DNA from 2 places in the Clostridium aquiflavi genome. Region 1 is predicted to be linked to the other one. Evidence: riboswitches for the same ligand, from Rfam matches in the RefSeq annotation. Region 1 holds a riboswitch; the other holds the start of a gene.
What was found. Region 1 has a riboswitch for FMN ahead of RGC78_RS01310 (ECF transporter S component). Riboswitches for the same ligand answer to the same signal wherever they lie in the genome.
Positions count from the first base shown of each region.

Region 1 (8,483 bases):
GCAATTACAGGACAAGCATTTTCTATGAGAGGAGAAGGTTCTCTTATGATAGCAGCAATAATCTTTGCTGCATCAGCAATATATGGTAAAAAAATTACTCAAAATAAAGATGCATCAATAGTTACTGGATATCAATTACTTATAGGTGGAATTCTATTAAGCATATTAGGGTTCTTATTTGGTGGATCTTTAAAAGGATTTACATTAAATTCAACATTGCTTTTAATATATATGGCATTATTATCATCAATAGCTTTTGCTGTTTGGACTCAATTATTAAAATTTAATAAGGTTGGAGTAATATCAGTTTTTAATTTCTTAGTACCTATATTTGGAACATTACTATCAGCTATATTTCTTAAAGAAAATATATTTGATATTAAAATTTTAATATCTTTAATACTAGTTTGTTCAGGAATTTTTTTAGTTTATAATGAAAAAGCCATTAAATTAACAAAGATAAATTCAGATAAAAAATAAAAATTACTATTAGTTAATCAGTATACTAATTTTAAGATATGAGAAGTTATGGAATATTAAAAATTACTTAATATATTTTTAAATTCCATAATTTTCTTGTTTTATAAATGAAAATAGTAAATATTCACAAAATAATAACGAAAATATTAGTAAAGGAGGTAGTTATGGAGATAATTTTTGAGTACGAAGGAAAAGGGAATTTAGAAGTTAATAGTGTGGCTGTTATAGGAAGCTTTAATAATTTTGATCATACAAAAGGGAATATGGTAAGAGAAGGAAGCAAATGGGTTTTAAAATGTGATCTTTTAGAAGGAGAGCATTATTACAAATTTCTTATAAATAATGAATTAAAACTTAATGATTCATCAGCAAATATATATTTACCAGATGATAATGAGGAGCTTTGGTCTGTAGTTATAATAAATGATAAAAATCAAAGAATGTATAACAATAATCAATATACTGTTCATGTTGATTCGTATAATGTGACTTGCAATATCAATGAAGAACAAAAATCAGCAAATAAAAAGAATTTTAATGTATTATTAGATAAAAAAGTTGTTACAAGATTGGGTTTCACTAATGTAACAGGATTGCATAGCATTACAACAGCATGGTTTACCCCGAAGGGAGAATTGTTTCAAGTAGTAGAAAATAATTTATTTGCTACAAAAGATAATGAAAAAGATCCAATATTAATGTGGTTTTGGATGGAATTAAATGATAGTCATAAAAATAACTGTGGAATTTGGACAATTAAATTATTTATTGATGGAGAATTTGTTTTAGAAGATCAAATCAAATTGTTAGAAAACACTTCTTATACGGCTCAAGGAAAAATGAATTACTAAATACTGAAAGTGAAGTGATTAAATATGATAAAAGCTATCAATATTAACACAAATTTTAATGAAAACATAAATAATATAAATCAAAAAAATAGTAAAGTTCAAAGTAAAAAAACTATATCTAGCAATGAAAATAATATGAACATTGATGAATACAAAGCATCAATTTTAAAAGATGCTTCTACAGAAAATGAAGTGTCTAAAGTAAAAAATACAACTAAAAGTTCACTTGGAAACTTTTTTGAAGGATTAACATCTACTGCAAATGCGGTAAAAAAGGCAGTAACATCAGTAGTTGATAATGTAAATAAAACAATTATATCTGTAAGTGAAAGCGTTAAAAATACTGTGAATTCAGTTTCTAAAAGTGTAATAGATGCTTCAAATGCAATCAATAAGACTATAATGAACGTTTCTAAATCAGTAACAAATACTATAAATAAAACATCATCACAAATAGCTAGTACGGTAAAACAAGTAACAACTACAGCATCGGAATTGAAAGAAGCTGCTTTAAATGTAAAAAATGCTGTTACTGATATGATTAGTGTTGGAAGTAAGACATTAGTATCTGTATCTTCTGATGTATTAGAAGTATCAGGTAAGATTGGAAGCACTGTAGTAGGAGTTAAAATGGCGACAAGTAATCCTAATGATAATATAATAAAAAAGACAGTAGCAACTTTTAACATTGTAAAAAATGGAGTCGATTCAATAAAAGAGCCTATTGGTAGAATTAAAAATACTCTAGTTAAAGGGTATGAAGACATGTCTAAGAGTTATGGTGAAGTAGTGAATAATCTTAACAAATTAAAGGACTCATTGGATATTGCAAAAGATATTCCTAATACAATAATTTCTACTAGTAAAGATGTTATATCAAATGTAAAGTTTGTAGCAAGTGAAATTAAAGACGGAAGTATTAATGTATTTAATACTTTAAAGAGTACTACAACTGAAGTTAAAAATACTGTTTTCAATGGAATTGAAGAAGTAAGTAATACTGTTAAAGAAAATTATGAAAGCTGTAAAAATGATGTTACAGAATCAGTAGATACAATAAAAAATAATAACAGTATGTTTTCTCCAGAATTAGCATAATTAATATTACATCTGTTTAAGTAAAGTGTTGATATATGCATAAGCAAAGTTGATTTAGTAATTGAATTTAGGAACAATGTTAATTTGCCTAGTGCATATATCAACATATATTTAAAGTATATACATATCATAAAAAATTTTAAAAAAGTAAATAATATATATACTGTTTAAAAATGTGTTGTAAAAATTATTTTAAGAATATATAATGAATGTATAGTAAAAAATAATTTAATACTTATATCTTCAGGGCAGGGTGTAAATCCCTACTGGCGGTAAAGCCCGCGAGCTAAATTTATAGCAGATTCGGTGTAACTCCGAAGCCAACAGTATAGTCTGGATGAAAGAAGGTAACCTATTAGGAATTAAGATAGTTTTATTCTTAATAATTTAGTATATGCCCTGATGTATTTATGCATCAGTTTTTTTGTTTTTTAGAGAGTTATGAAATGTAATTTTTAGCATACAATTTATATAAAAATGTGCTTTAAGAAAACATAAAATCTAAAGAATAAAAATATTAAATTTAAGAACAACTTAATTTGTAATTTAATCTTACAAAGAGTAGTAAAACGTTATCTTAAGACTTAATAAGCTACACCAGGGAGATAATCTTTTGGGAGGCGTAAAAATGAACAAAAACACAAACAAAACAATTAAAATTTCATTATTATCAGCATTAGCACTTATACTTATGTACCTTGAAATTCCTTATCCAGTATTTCCATGGCTTAAAATTGATTTAAGTGATGTGCCAGCATTATTAGGAGCATTTGGATTTGGACCATTGGCAGGTGTAACTATAGAATTAATTAAAAACATATTGATTCTTTTAATTAAAGGAAGTCAAAGTGGATTTGTTGGAGAATTTGCTAACTTTTTAGTTGGAGTATCTTTAATATTACCAGCAGGAATTCTTTATAAAAGAAATAAATCTAAAGAATCAGCTATTTTAGGAATGATTTTAGGTGGAGTTTGTATCGAAATTATAGGAATTATCTCAAATGTATATTTGCTTTTACCAGCATATGGTATGCAAATGAGCAGTGCAGAATTATTAAGATATGTTACTGTGGGTTTAGTACCTTTTAATGGAATAAAAGCTATATTGGTATGTACATTAACATATGTTTTATATAAAAAGGTGTCTGTATCTATATTTAAGGCAGAACCTAACTTTGGAAGTCCAGAAAAAAACTCAAAGACTATAACTGAATGATTAAATATATAAAAATAATTCGTAGGCTAAATTAGCTTACGAATTATTTTTTTCATCTATACGCCACATAATTATTGCATCTTCTTTATTATCTTGATAATAATTTTTCCTCACTCCTTGCTCTACAAATCCATATTTTTTGTATAATTCTTGAGCAGGAATATTGCTAGCTCTTACTTCTAAAGTATAAGCATTACAATTAGCACTTTTAGTTAATTTAACTAATTCACCTAATAAAGCAGAAGCAACATTTTTTCTTCTAAAATTAGGATGTACAGCTATATTTGTGATATGGGCTTCATCTATTATTATCCAAGCGCCTATAAAACCTATAACTTTATCATCACATTTCGCAACTATATAATTAGCAAGAGGATTTGCTAATTCTTGAATATATGATTCTTTACTCCAAGATGTAGGGAAACTTAATAAGCTAATTTCTAAAACATCATCAATATCAGTTTCAGTCATTAAACTAGTTGTTAGTTTCACTTTTTAATTTCATCCTTTTTTCATATTCCCTCTCAGCTTGAGGTTTTTTTAAATAAAATGGAGCAGAGTTAGAATCATCATATTCACCATTTTTTAGTTTTAGTAGTCCTAATTCACCCAATGAAGAAGCTCTAACTAAATTAAGATGATTTGGTGGAAAGAAACAATTATTACAATTTTCTAATAGGTATTCCTTTGTATTATTAAGTCCATCACCAATGAACATAACATTTTCTCCTTTTTCATTAAGCATATCAACTAGCTCATTTATATCAAGAGCAGAGTAATCCATTATTTGTTCTAACTTTCCGTTACAAGATTTATATAAGGCAGTATAAACATTGTTTCTTAATGCATCCATTACAGGACAGATTATACCGTTAAATGGAGCAATACTATATGCAAGTGCATCAAGACTAGAAATACTTACATAAGGTTTATTTCCTCCAAAGCTTAATCCTTTAATTGTAGCCATTCCAATTCTTAAACCTGTAAAAGAACCAGGACCTTTAGATACTACAAAGCCATCTATAGAATCAATATCTAAATTACAGTTTTCTAATAAATTTTCTACTAAAGTCATTAATATAGTAGAGTGCTCTTTTTTATTGTTTAAAGTTATTTCTCCTAGTAATTTATCATCTTGAAGTAAAGCAGCAGTTGCAACTTTTGAAGATGAATCTATACTTAGTATAATCATATTTTTAACTCCTTTATATATTCATATTTTTTGCCGTAAGGTGTTAATGTTATCTTTCTATAATTATCACCTTTTTCTAAATCTTTTTCTATATTTATATGAAGAAACTCATCAGGAAGAATATCTTCAATATAATTTGCCCATTCTATGATAGACACACTATCAGAAAAAATATAATCATCAAATCCAATTGCATATATTTCATCAGGATCATTTACTCTATATACATCAAAATGATTTAATTTTAATCTTCCGTCATCATATTCATTTACAATTGTAAATGTAGGGCTTGTAATATCATCTTTTATATCTAAACCAAGAGCAATGCCTTTAGTTATATGAGTTTTACCAGTACCTAAATCTCCTGTTAGACAAATTATATCTCCTGAATTAAGTAATTTTCCTATTTCTATACCTAAGTTAGTAGTTTCATTTATGCTATAAACATTAAATTCCATAAAAAGAACTCCTTTCACTAGCATTTAAACTTAATTTGCTTTTATATTAAAAATTATTGCCATCTTTTTATTTTATCTAATTTCAATTATAAAATCAAAGCTTATAATTTTACTTATAAAAATTAATCTATAATAATATTATATTTAAAGTTAGAATAATAGGGCAAATTAATTAATATAAGTTAAAAAAGTATACAAAAATATACATAATAAATTAAATTTAAATAAATTTTATAATAAAAATATATACATTTAACATATTTAGTTGATATAATATTACTAGAGTTTTATTTGGAAATAATTTATATATATTTTCGGAGGAGATCGATTTGAAAAAGATTACCTTTATTATGATTGTAATAACTCTTACATTTTCTATAGGTATGGGAGTATTTGCGAATCCGTTATTAGCTAATACTGAAAATAATCAAAAAGAAGATAGAGAGAAATATTTAAATATAATGACTGTTAATAAACCACAATATAAAATGGTAAAGAAAATTGTTAATAATAAACACAATGTTCAATACATGATGACAGAAGAAAGAGATATTAATGAATTTAAGTACAATAAAGAGATTATAGAAAATGTATCTAATATGGATCTTTTTATTTATTCTGGAACAAGTTTTGAACCTTGGGCAAATAGTTTTATAGATGAACTTAAAAAGGGTAGTATGGGAATAATTAATTTATCAAGAGGTATGAGGCTTCTAAATTATGGTGGAAATGAATCATCAAAAGAAAACCCTTATTACTTTGAAGGAATAGATTCATATAAGATAGCTTTATACAATATAAAAGCTGCTGTTCAAGATAGAGACCCTAAAAATAGAGATTATTATGAAGAAAACTATAATAATGCTATAAAAGAATTAAATGTTCAAATAGAACCCTATAGTGAAAAAATAAAAGGATTAAAAGATTATACATTCCTAGCTTTAAATGATAATTTTGATTATTTAACTAAAGACTTAGGATTACATGTAGTAAAATTAAACAATTATGAAATATCAGAGTTTATAAAAGTTAATAATTTAGATGAAAAGAAACTAGTTATATTAAAAGATGGTACAGAACAAACTAATATGGATTTATCGAAATACAAAGTGGTGAATTTATGGAAGTATTACGGAAATATGTCTTTTGATGAGCTAATATTATACAACATAAAAGTATTAACAGATTTATTGTAGAAAATAGTTGATTTTTTAATAATCATGTTATATAATAAATACTGTTGTGAAGGGGTATGGCTCAACGGTAGAGTAGTGGTCTCCAAAACCATTGGTTCTGGGTTCAAATCCTAGTGCCCCTGCCAGAAAAGGTCGTAGCACGTTGTGTTGCGGCTTTTATTTTTTTGTCTAAAAATAAATGCTGTAAAGCCAGTGATAGAGCCATCTGACAAGGTGGTTAATATTAACATGTACTAGCTAATACTTATTTGTGAGGGGCAATAAGGGGCAAAAAAAGGGGCAAAGTTGTACGAGCTAGATTTAAAATGTGCTGGAAATTTTAAATTCTTAAAAGATTTTATAGAATTTATTAAAATAAATATAGATATGAATAATTATACTATTTAGTCAACAGTGTTATTAAAGCTGTTGATTTTTTTATTATAACAATTATCAAAGGAATTTATAATTTATATATAGAACTATAAATTATGGAGATGATATAAAATGAGTACTGTAAAAAATCAGCATTATGTGCCCAAATTTTATTTGAGGAACTTCTCTAATAATAATAAAAACATAGGAATGTTTAGATATAAAGATAAAAGTTATATTCCCAATGCTTCTATAAAGAGTGTCGCATATAGCAAATTTTTATATGGAGAAGATGGTGAATTAGAGCATTTACTTAGTAAATTTGAAAGTCAATGGGCAGAAATCATGAGAAAAATTATAAAATTAAATTTTGAGTCTTTAATAGAATTAGACATATTAAAACTTTATGATTTTATATTAATTTCAAAATCAAGGACAAAAAAAGTCGCAGATGAAACTAATTTTGTTTTAAATTATTTGAAAGAATTAATACCAGAGGAAGGAATACATAATTCAAGTTGTAATATGGATAGAGTAGATTTTGAAGAATCTATGAAGATACCAAATTTAATACCAATAACAGCATCATTAGAAAATAACAAATATATGTTTGATTTGGATGCAATTATTTTAGAAAATAAAACAAACTATGATTTTATTACATCTGATTCACCAGTGATATTTTACAATCAACTTTATATTTGGCGTAATTATAAAATAAATTATGGACTAGTTGCAAGTGGTTTACAAATATTTATTCCTTTAAGTCCTAAAAAAGTTTTATGTTTTTATGATTCAGAAGTATATAAATGCTTAAATGAAAGTAATGGTGTAATAAATTTAATATCAAAAAAGCAAATTACTGAAATTAATAAATTAACAGTTTATAATTCATATGATCAATTATTTTTTAGCTGTAATTCTAAGGAAAATTATATAAGTGAATTAGCTAGATATAAGACTTTGGAGAATTTAGAAGAAGTAGTAACAAACTATAAAAATAATAAAGATAATGGAGAGTTAATAAAAATTGGTAAAGATAGTATTCATGAGAAAATTAAATTAGATTTTTTTCAGATAAATAATAAATATAAAACTATTAAATTACCAAATAATTGTGGTGGTTTAAGAAGAACGTATGTTAAAGCACTTGAGTTTTATAAGAAAACTATTTAAATATTGTAATATAAGTTTTAATACTATTAAGATTAATACATGTTAAAAGAGACCGTTATTTCTAAACGGTCTCCATCATTTCTGCTAAGCCATCTAATTTAGATGCTGCTTTTTCTTTTATATTATCTAGGACATGAGTATAGGTATTCATTGTAACTGCAATATTACTATGGCCCATAAGTTTTTGTACTGTTTTTTCTCTTTCTCCAAGTTTATCCTCTCCTTTTTATACCTTAATAGCAAGAGTACAACCAGTTTGCAATTTGTTAATAGCCATAATGTTTACCTCCGTTAATTTGATTTCATATAGGATATATGTGTTTGGAGGAGGAGTTACATGATAAAGGAGAAAATTTTTAAAAAATATTTTTGTAATATATAAAGTTGTAGTCACTAGTAAAATGTTCTTTAAAATTTATAAGGATGTATTTACAAAATATTATATAATTAACTAATAGATAA
Region 1 is NZ_JAVJAN010000003.1:14,899-23,381, forward strand. Features, by position in the region: gene RGC78_RS01295 (DMT family transporter) at 1-480, shown strand, start outside; gene RGC78_RS01300 (early set domain-containing protein) at 645-1,331, shown strand; gene RGC78_RS01305 (hypothetical protein) at 1,356-2,429, shown strand; FMN riboswitch at 2,665-2,782, shown strand; gene RGC78_RS01310 (ECF transporter S component) at 3,058-3,645, shown strand; gene rimI (ribosomal protein S18-alanine N-acetyltransferase) at 3,682-4,137, opposite strand; gene tsaB (tRNA (adenosine(37)-N6)-threonylcarbamoyltransferase complex dimerization subunit type 1 TsaB) at 4,121-4,837, opposite strand; gene tsaE (tRNA (adenosine(37)-N6)-threonylcarbamoyltransferase complex ATPase subunit type 1 TsaE) at 4,834-5,295, opposite strand; gene RGC78_RS01330 (metal ABC transporter substrate-binding protein) at 5,625-6,491, shown strand; tRNA gene RGC78_RS01335 (tRNA-Trp) at 6,542-6,616, shown strand; gene RGC78_RS01340 (DUF4238 domain-containing protein) at 6,978-8,021, shown strand.

Region 2 (8,483 bases), on a different contig from region 1:
GTAGATTTAATAATAGATGATACTCCAGAAGCAGTTATTCTTTCAAGCTTTGATCCAATAAGGAGAGAAGTTGCAAGAATAGCACTTGAAAAGTTGATAGTGGATGGTAGAATACATCCAGCAAGAATCGAAGAGATGGTCGAAAGAGCAGTTAAAGATGTAGAAAATGATATAAAAGAAGAAGGGGAACAAGCGACCCTAGAAACTGGAATAAATGGATTACATCCAGAACTTATAAGACTACTTGGCAGATTAAAGTATAGAACTAGTTATGGTCAAAATGTATTAAAACATTCCATAGAAGTTTCATATTTAGCTGGTTTAATGGCTTCAGAATTAGGTTTAGATGTTACTCTAGCTAAAAGAGCAGGATTACTACATGATATCGGTAAAGCTGTAGATCAGGAGCAAGAAGGTCCTCATGCACTAATTGGAGGAGACCTTGCTAAGAAATATCATGAGCAACCATTGGTGATAAATGCTGTAGCAGCCCATCATGGAGATGTGGAAATGCAATCTTTAGAAGCAGTATTGGTTCAAGCGGCAGATGCTATATCAGCAGCTAGACCGGGGGCAAGAAGAGAAACATTAGAAGCATATATTAAGAGATTGGAAAAATTAGAAGAAATCGCAAATTCTTATGAGGGTGTAGAAAAGTCATATGCCATTCAAGCTGGAAGAGAAATAAGAATTATTGTTAAACCAGATAAAGTTGACGATGCTGGTACTGCTGAATTAGCTAGAAATTTAGTGAAGAGCGTAGAAGAACAACTTGAATATCCAGGACAAATTAAGATTAATGTAATAAGAGAAACTAGAACAGTAGACTTTGCTAAATAAAATTAAAAGATAAAATGTATAATTATTATACATTTTATCTTTTTTCTTTATAAAATATTATACTAAATAAAAGGAATTTAATAGATTGTATAGAATATATATTAATGTAAACGATTTTGTATAATGATTCTAGGAGGAATAATAAAAATGGAAGTATTAAAGGTATCAAGTAAATCAAATCCTAATTCGGTAGCAGGCGCATTAGCGGCAATAATAAAAGAAAAGAACATAGCGGAAATACAAGCAGTGGGAGCTGGAGCAATAAATCAAGCAGTTAAAGCTATAGCAATAGCTAGAGGATTTGTGGCACCAAGTGGAAAGGATATTATTTGTGTACCAGCTTTTACGGATATACAAATAGATGGAGAAGAGAGAACAGCAATAAAACTTATAGTACAACCTAGATAAGATAAAGAAGAGCTTGGTAATGGGCATCTTAATTATTTTTAAGTTGAAATTAATTACAAAACAGTATATACTAAAATGGTTGGATGCTATATTTATTAATTAATTTTTTGTAAAGAGGTGGATATAATGGTATCAAAAGAAGTTATAGTAAAAAGTTCATCAGGTCTTCATGCTAGACCAGCAACATTATTAGTTAAGAAAGCTTCAGGATTTAAGTCAGACGTTAGCATAGAATACAATGGTAAGAAAGCAAACGTTAAGAGCTTAATAGGAGTTTTATCTTTAGCTGTAACTAAAGATGCTGCAATAAAAATTTCAGCATCTGGAGATGATGAAGCTCTAGCAGTTGAAGAATTAGTAAGTTTAGTTCAATCTTTAGACGATTAATATTTATTAAAAAGAGATGTCCCTAAAAAGTATATAAATTTAGGAGACATCTCTTTTGTTATGTATAATATTCTAATTAAAATATAATTTTCCCCATAAGCAAATAGAAGAATAATATTATTTACTTATTGGGAAAATATTATAATAGGTATTTTAATTAATTTTTTTATTTAAATTATTATTGCATTTAAATAGCAATGACAGTAAATTTAATGATGATAAAAAAATTATTATATATATTATTCTTTGAATTATAGGTATTCCAAAAGAAAATATAGTTACTAAATTAATATTTAGTAAACCTATTAATCCCCAATTAAAGGCACCTAGAATAACTAAAATAAAAGAAATTTTATCGAATATATTTAATTTATACATTTTATTCACTCCTAACTTTAGAATACATTATGTTTATATATATGATTTAAAATAAAAAATAATAACATTAAGTAAATTTTTCAATAAAATACTATGAAAATATAAAAAATATGTTATAATACGAATGTTGAAATAAAAAAAATAAAATATATTCGTGTGGAGGTTTTTGTATGAGAAATTTATATAGCACACCATTAAATTCAAGATATGCATCTAAAGAAATGAGTTTTATTTTTTCAGATGATATGAAATTTACAACTTGGAGAAAGCTATGGGTAGCTCTTGCTGAAGGTGAAAGAGAACTAGGCTTAAATATAACAGAGGAACAAGTAAATGAATTAAAATCAAATATTAATAATATAAATTATGAAGAAGCTATAAAAAAAGAAAAAGAAGTAAGACACGATGTAATGAGTCATGTGTACGCATATGGGTTACAATGTCCAGCTGCTAAGGGTATAATTCATCTTGGAGCTACTTCTTGTTACGTAGGCGATAACACAGATGTAATAATAATGAGAGATGCACTTTTATTAATAAAAGATAAGATAGTAACAGTATTAAATCACTTAAAGAATTTTGCCATTGAATATAAAGATTTACCTACATTAGGATTTACACATTATCAACCAGCTCAATTAACTACAGTAGGAAAAAGAGCGACTTTATGGATGCAAGATTTAGTTATGGACATTGAAAATATAGATTTTGTAATACATAGTTTAAAACTAAGAGGAGTAAAAGGAACAACTGGAACTCAAGCTAGTTTTATGGAATTATTTGATGGTGATGAAGAAAAAGTTAAAAAATTAGATAAAATGATAGCAGAAAAAATGGGATTTGATAAGAGTTTTGGCGTTACAGGTCAAACTTATCCAAGAAAACTTGATTCAATAGTTTTAAATACATTATCAGAAATTGCACAAAGTGCTTATAAATTTAGTAATGACTTAAGATTACTTCAAAGTATGAAAGAGATGGAAGAACCTTTTGAAAAAAATCAAATAGGATCATCAGCAATGGCTTATAAGAGAAATCCTATGAGAAGTGAAAGAATTAGTGCACTAGCTAGATACGTAATAGTAGATGCTTTAAATCCAGCAATAACAGCAGGAACTCAATGGTTTGAAAGAACGTTAGATGATTCAGCTAATAAGAGATTATCAGTTGCAGAAGGATTCTTGGCTTTAGATGGAGTATTAAATCTTTATATGAACATAGCTGAAAACATGGTAGTATATGATAAAGTCATAGCATCACATGTAGCTAGTGAACTGCCATTTATGGCTACTGAAAATATAATGATGGAAGCAGTAAAAAGAGGAAAAGATAGACAAGAATTACATGAAAAAATACGAGTTCATTCTATGGCAGCAGCTCAAAGAGTTAAAGGTGAAGGATTAGATAATGATTTAATAGAAAGAATAATAAATGATAATTCTTTTGGACTTACTAAGGATGAAATATTATCAATAATAGATGCTAAAAAATTTGTTGGTAGAGCACCAAGTCAAGTAGTAGAATTTATTGATGAATATGTAAATCCTATTATAGAAAGTAATGAAAAAGCTTTAAAAATTAAGAGTGAAATAACAGTTTAAATAATTTAAATATATAGGATATCTTAGTTTGAATCATTCTAAGGTATCCTATATTATTGAGAAGTCTATTTAACCTAGTACATACATAAAGTTATACTTAAAACAAAGTGCAAAATTAAGAACAAATTTTAATATATTTCTAAGTTTCTTATTCTAGGATATAATATAGGGTAGGTTAAACTTAAAGGATAGTTTAATTTGTTATAGCTATGACAGCAGTATAAGTAATCTCCATCTGGAAGAATATGAGTTATTAAACCTGAGTGGAAGAATCGACCTATTTTAGGTGTATAAAATTGTATTATAGTACCCTTCTTTAAAGGAGAATTTTTATTAATTTCAAATCCAAGTTTATTTTTTATAATATATGAATGTAGCTCTTCAACTCTAACCCAAGCATTACTATAGGGTTTCCATGAATTTGAAGTCTTTAACCCACCAAAATGAATTGATTGAGAAATAAAATTTGTACAATCTCCACCTATACCATCAAAGGATGTATAATCTTTATTAGGAGTCAAAGCAAATTTTTCGGCGTATTCACAAGCTTTTAATGGATCATAAGAAAAACTTCTATCAGAAGTATAAGGTGTTCTGTAACAATTATTACTTTCAAGATATTTTTTATATAGACGATCTAAAACCTTTATTTTAGAACTCCAAATACCTATTTTATTAGATGAAATAATATTCATTATTTGTAGTAAATCTTTTTTTAGTATATCTTCATATAAATTAGGATCTTCCTCTTTATTAACTAAAAACATTATTTTTAATTTGTGATTACTTTTATTTGATATAAGTATATATTCATCTAATGAATATGATATTATACCTTTGGGTGAATTATTTAAAGTGAAGGATTGTAGGTAGTTAAATTTTATTTTGAGTAAATTGTGATTTTTTTCAAGTATGTTAAATTTATATTTAGTTTTTATATTGTTTATTTGTAAGTTCAATTTTTTTAGCCATAAAGAATTAAAGCATTTTTTTAAATATAAATCTTCAAAAATATTGTCGTTTACATTACATTTTTCTTTTTGAATTAAATTGAATTTATCATATGTAGTAGATAAAATTTTATGAAAATAATATAAATCTATTGATAACAATATATCACCGCCTAAAGAAAGTAGTTTTTTATAAATTATAATTAATTTATAAAAATACGTTTACAGATATATATGAACAAAGTTTATATATATTGCTAAAAAGTATTAAAATATATATTCTCATATAATGTGATATAATTAAGTGGTTCTATTACGTATAACACTTGCTGATAATATAATTAAAATATATAATATAAAGGTATTAAAAAATAAAGAATAATATTTTAATTATAAGATATTTTAATTATATTAGTGAATAATGAAACCTTATGAGAGATTTAAAAAAAGGAGTTATAGAAATAATGCAAAATTTACCTAACTCAATAGTTGAAAAATATGAAGAAATTCTTGGAAAGATAAAAGTCTTTTCAAATCAATATCTTAATGAACAATATGAAAAAGTTTGTATAAAAGCGTTACATGACTTAGGAATGAGCCATGAAGATTCATTGAAAAAAGGGAAAAGCTCTTCATGGGCAGCAGGAGTTGTTCATGCAATTGGAACAGTAAATAATTTATTTGATGTTAAAGAGGAGCCATATATTAAAGCTCTTGATTTATATAAAGAATTTGGAGTAAGTAATAGTACGGGCTCTATGAAATCAAAAGAAATAAGAAACTTATTAAATATATCAAAAGATGATGAAATATGGATAGTAAATTCTAATGATAAGAGCGATTCTTTAAATGATAAAAAAGAAGTAGAAGCTGAGAAAGAAGAAAATATTAGAATTACTGAAGAATTTATAAAAGCTCAAAAAATAATGAGAAAAGCATGGTCTGAAAAGAATTTTAATAAGAAGGTAAAACTTGCAAAAGAGGCTTTAAGTGTTTGTGAGTATTGCTCAGATGCATATATAATTTTATCTAAAGATGTAAGTTTAACTGATAATGATAAGAAAGAGTTATTAGAAAAATCAGTTGATTCAGGTAAATACATATTGGGCATTGACAGTTTAAAAACTGCATCTAAAGAATGTTTTAATAAAAAAGAAGCTCAACCATTTTTTGGAGCTAAATATACTTTGGCTATTCAATTATGGAAAATGGGTAAAAAAAATGATGCTATAGATAATGCATTTGAAATATTAGAATTTAATGAAAAAGACAACTTAATGGTAAGAGGAATATTGTCTAGTTGGTTATTAATTGAAAAAAGATATGATGATGCAGAAAAGTTATTTAAAAAATATGATAATGATTATTTAGCAGCAGTATCATATAATAAGGCTTTATTACGTTATAAAACAGGAAAAATAAAAGAAGCAGAAGATGCTATAAGAAAAGCATACAAGAAAAATTCATTTGTAATACCATATATATTGAAACAAAAGAAAATTCCTAAAGTATTACCTAGAATATCTAGATTCGGAAGTGATGCAGAAGCTATGCATTATATAAAATATAGTTTAGAAGCATGGAATGAATCTAAAGAAACTATTAACTGGATAAAGGAAATGAATGTAAATTTTAAAATTCAAAAATCAAATTAATAGATTATTGTAAAATATGAAAAAAGATTACGTGTTGACCTTTACATAATTAGAAGAATATGATAATATAAAAATATAAATTAAATATTAATCTTCAGGGCAGGGTGAAATTCCCTACCGGCGGTAAAGCCCGCGAGCTAGAAATAGCAGATTCGGTTAAATTCCGAAGCCGACAGTAAAGTCTGGATGGAAGAAGAAATTACTTATTTGATCTAATGATTATTAGGTTTTAATTCGTATTATTTAAATTGATTTTTACCCTGAACTTATATTTTAGTTCAGGGTTTTTTAATTTATAAGATAAAATATGATTTTTAATTATATCTAAATAATATTAAAATCATATATCTTTATTTTGATACGTTAAAATCATAATTCATTATAAATAAGATTATTATTAATCCCTGAAGTATTACACTTCAGGGATTTTTTTCTTTAGAACATTGTAAAAAAGGAAAATTTCATAAAAATTCAAATCATAATTAATTTAGGCAAATGAAAATAAATAACTCATGCCTATAAGTGGTTGCTATGATTTTTATATTAAGAAGAAGGTGAATTTAGTGAATGAGAAGTATATGGGGTTAGCATTAGAATTGGCTAAAAAAGGAATAGGAAAGGTTAATCCAAACCCTTTAGTGGGTGCAGTAATTGTAAAGGACGATGAGATAATTGGAATAGGATATCATGAGCAGTATGGAGGACCACATGCAGAAGTAAATGCCATTAACAACGCTACTAAGTTATTAGAAGGAAGTACGATATACATAACATTAGAGCCATGTGCACATTATGGAAAAACTCCTCCATGTGTAAATTTAATAATAGAGAAAAAAATAAAAAAAGTAGTAATAGGAATGTTGGATCCAAATCCAATGGTATCAGGAAAAAGTGTAAAAAAACTAAAAGAGAATGATATAGAAGTTATAGTTGGTATAGAAGAAGAGAAATGTAAAAAATTAAATGAATCATTTATTAAATATATAACATCAAATTTACCATTTGTTATTTTAAAAAGTGCAATATCATTAGATGGGAAAATAGCTACAGCTATAGGAGAGTCAAAGTGGATTACATCAAAAGAAGCAAGGAGAGATGGGCATTTATTAAGAAATAAATTGTCAGCTATTATGGTAGGGGTAAATACTGTTATTAAGGATAATCCAGAACTTACATGCAGAATAGAAAATGGGAGAAATCCAATAAGAATTATTGTTGATAGCACCTTAAGAATTCCATTAGATTCAAAGATAGTAAATAACTCTGATAGATTAACCATAGTAGCAACAACTAAATATGCTGACAAATTAAAAAAACAAAAATTAGTTAATAAAGGTGCAAGAGTAATAGAAATAATTGATAAAAATAAAAAAGTTGATTTAAAAGAATTGATGATATATTTAGGTAATTTAAAAATAGATTCTATATTAATTGAAGGTGGAGGAACATTAAACTTTTCTGCATTAGAAGAAAATATAGTTGATAAGGTAAGATTTTATATAGCACCTAAAATATTAGGTGGTGAAACAAGTAAAAGTAGTATAGGTGGACAGGGATTTTCTAAATTAAGTGATGCTGTAAAACTTAGAGATTTAACTTATGAAAAATTATCAGAGGAGATAGTTATAGAAGGATATATAAATAAATTGAAGTAAAAGGATGTGATTAATTGTTTACTGGAATTGTTGAAGAAGTAGGTAGTTTAGAGAAACTTACATTAGGGGGAGGCTTTGGAGTAATAGAAATAAGAGCCAATAAGGTACTGGAAAATACTAAAATAGGAGATAGTATTGCATCAAATGGTGTATGTTTAACAGTTTTGGAAATGACTAAATCTTCATTTAAAGCTAATGTAATGGGAGAAACCTTAGAAAAAAGTTCACTGGGAAGTTTGAAATCAGGAAATAAAATTAATCTTGAAAGAGCAATGAAATTAGAAGATAGATTTGGTGGACATATAGTAAGTGGTCATATAGATGGAGTAGGTAAAATAACCGATATAGAAAAAAAGGTCGATGGTACATGGGTTACTATATCTGCATCAAAAGAGATTTTGAAATATATTATATACAAAGGTTCAATAGCCATTGATGGCATAAGTCTAACAGTTGCATATGTTGATGATGAAAAGTTTAAAGTATCTGTTATACCGCATACTTTAGAAAATACAATTTTATATGAGAAAAAAGTTCAGTCAGTTGTAAATTTAGAATGTGATGTGGTTGGAAAATATATTGAAAAATTAGTAAATAACAAGGATGAAG
Region 2 is NZ_JAVJAN010000011.1:196-8,678, reverse strand. Features, by position in the region: gene rny (ribonuclease Y) at 1-840, shown strand, start outside; gene RGC78_RS05235 (stage V sporulation protein S) at 988-1,248, shown strand; gene RGC78_RS05230 (HPr family phosphocarrier protein) at 1,375-1,635, shown strand; gene RGC78_RS05225 (DUF378 domain-containing protein) at 1,789-2,013, opposite strand; gene purB (adenylosuccinate lyase) at 2,184-3,614, shown strand; gene RGC78_RS05215 (amidase domain-containing protein) at 3,743-4,726, opposite strand; gene RGC78_RS05210 (DUF6398 domain-containing protein) at 5,029-6,219, shown strand; FMN riboswitch at 6,306-6,421, shown strand; gene ribD (bifunctional diaminohydroxyphosphoribosylaminopyrimidine deaminase/5-amino-6-(5-phosphoribosylamino)uracil reductase RibD) at 6,783-7,874, shown strand; gene RGC78_RS05200 (riboflavin synthase) at 7,889-8,483, shown strand, end outside.
Region 2: linked by a shared signal. The riboswitch ahead of ribD (bifunctional diaminohydroxyphosphoribosylaminopyrimidine deaminase/5-amino-6-(5-phosphoribosylamino)uracil reductase RibD) and the one ahead of RGC78_RS01310 (ECF transporter S component) in region 1 are both predicted to bind FMN.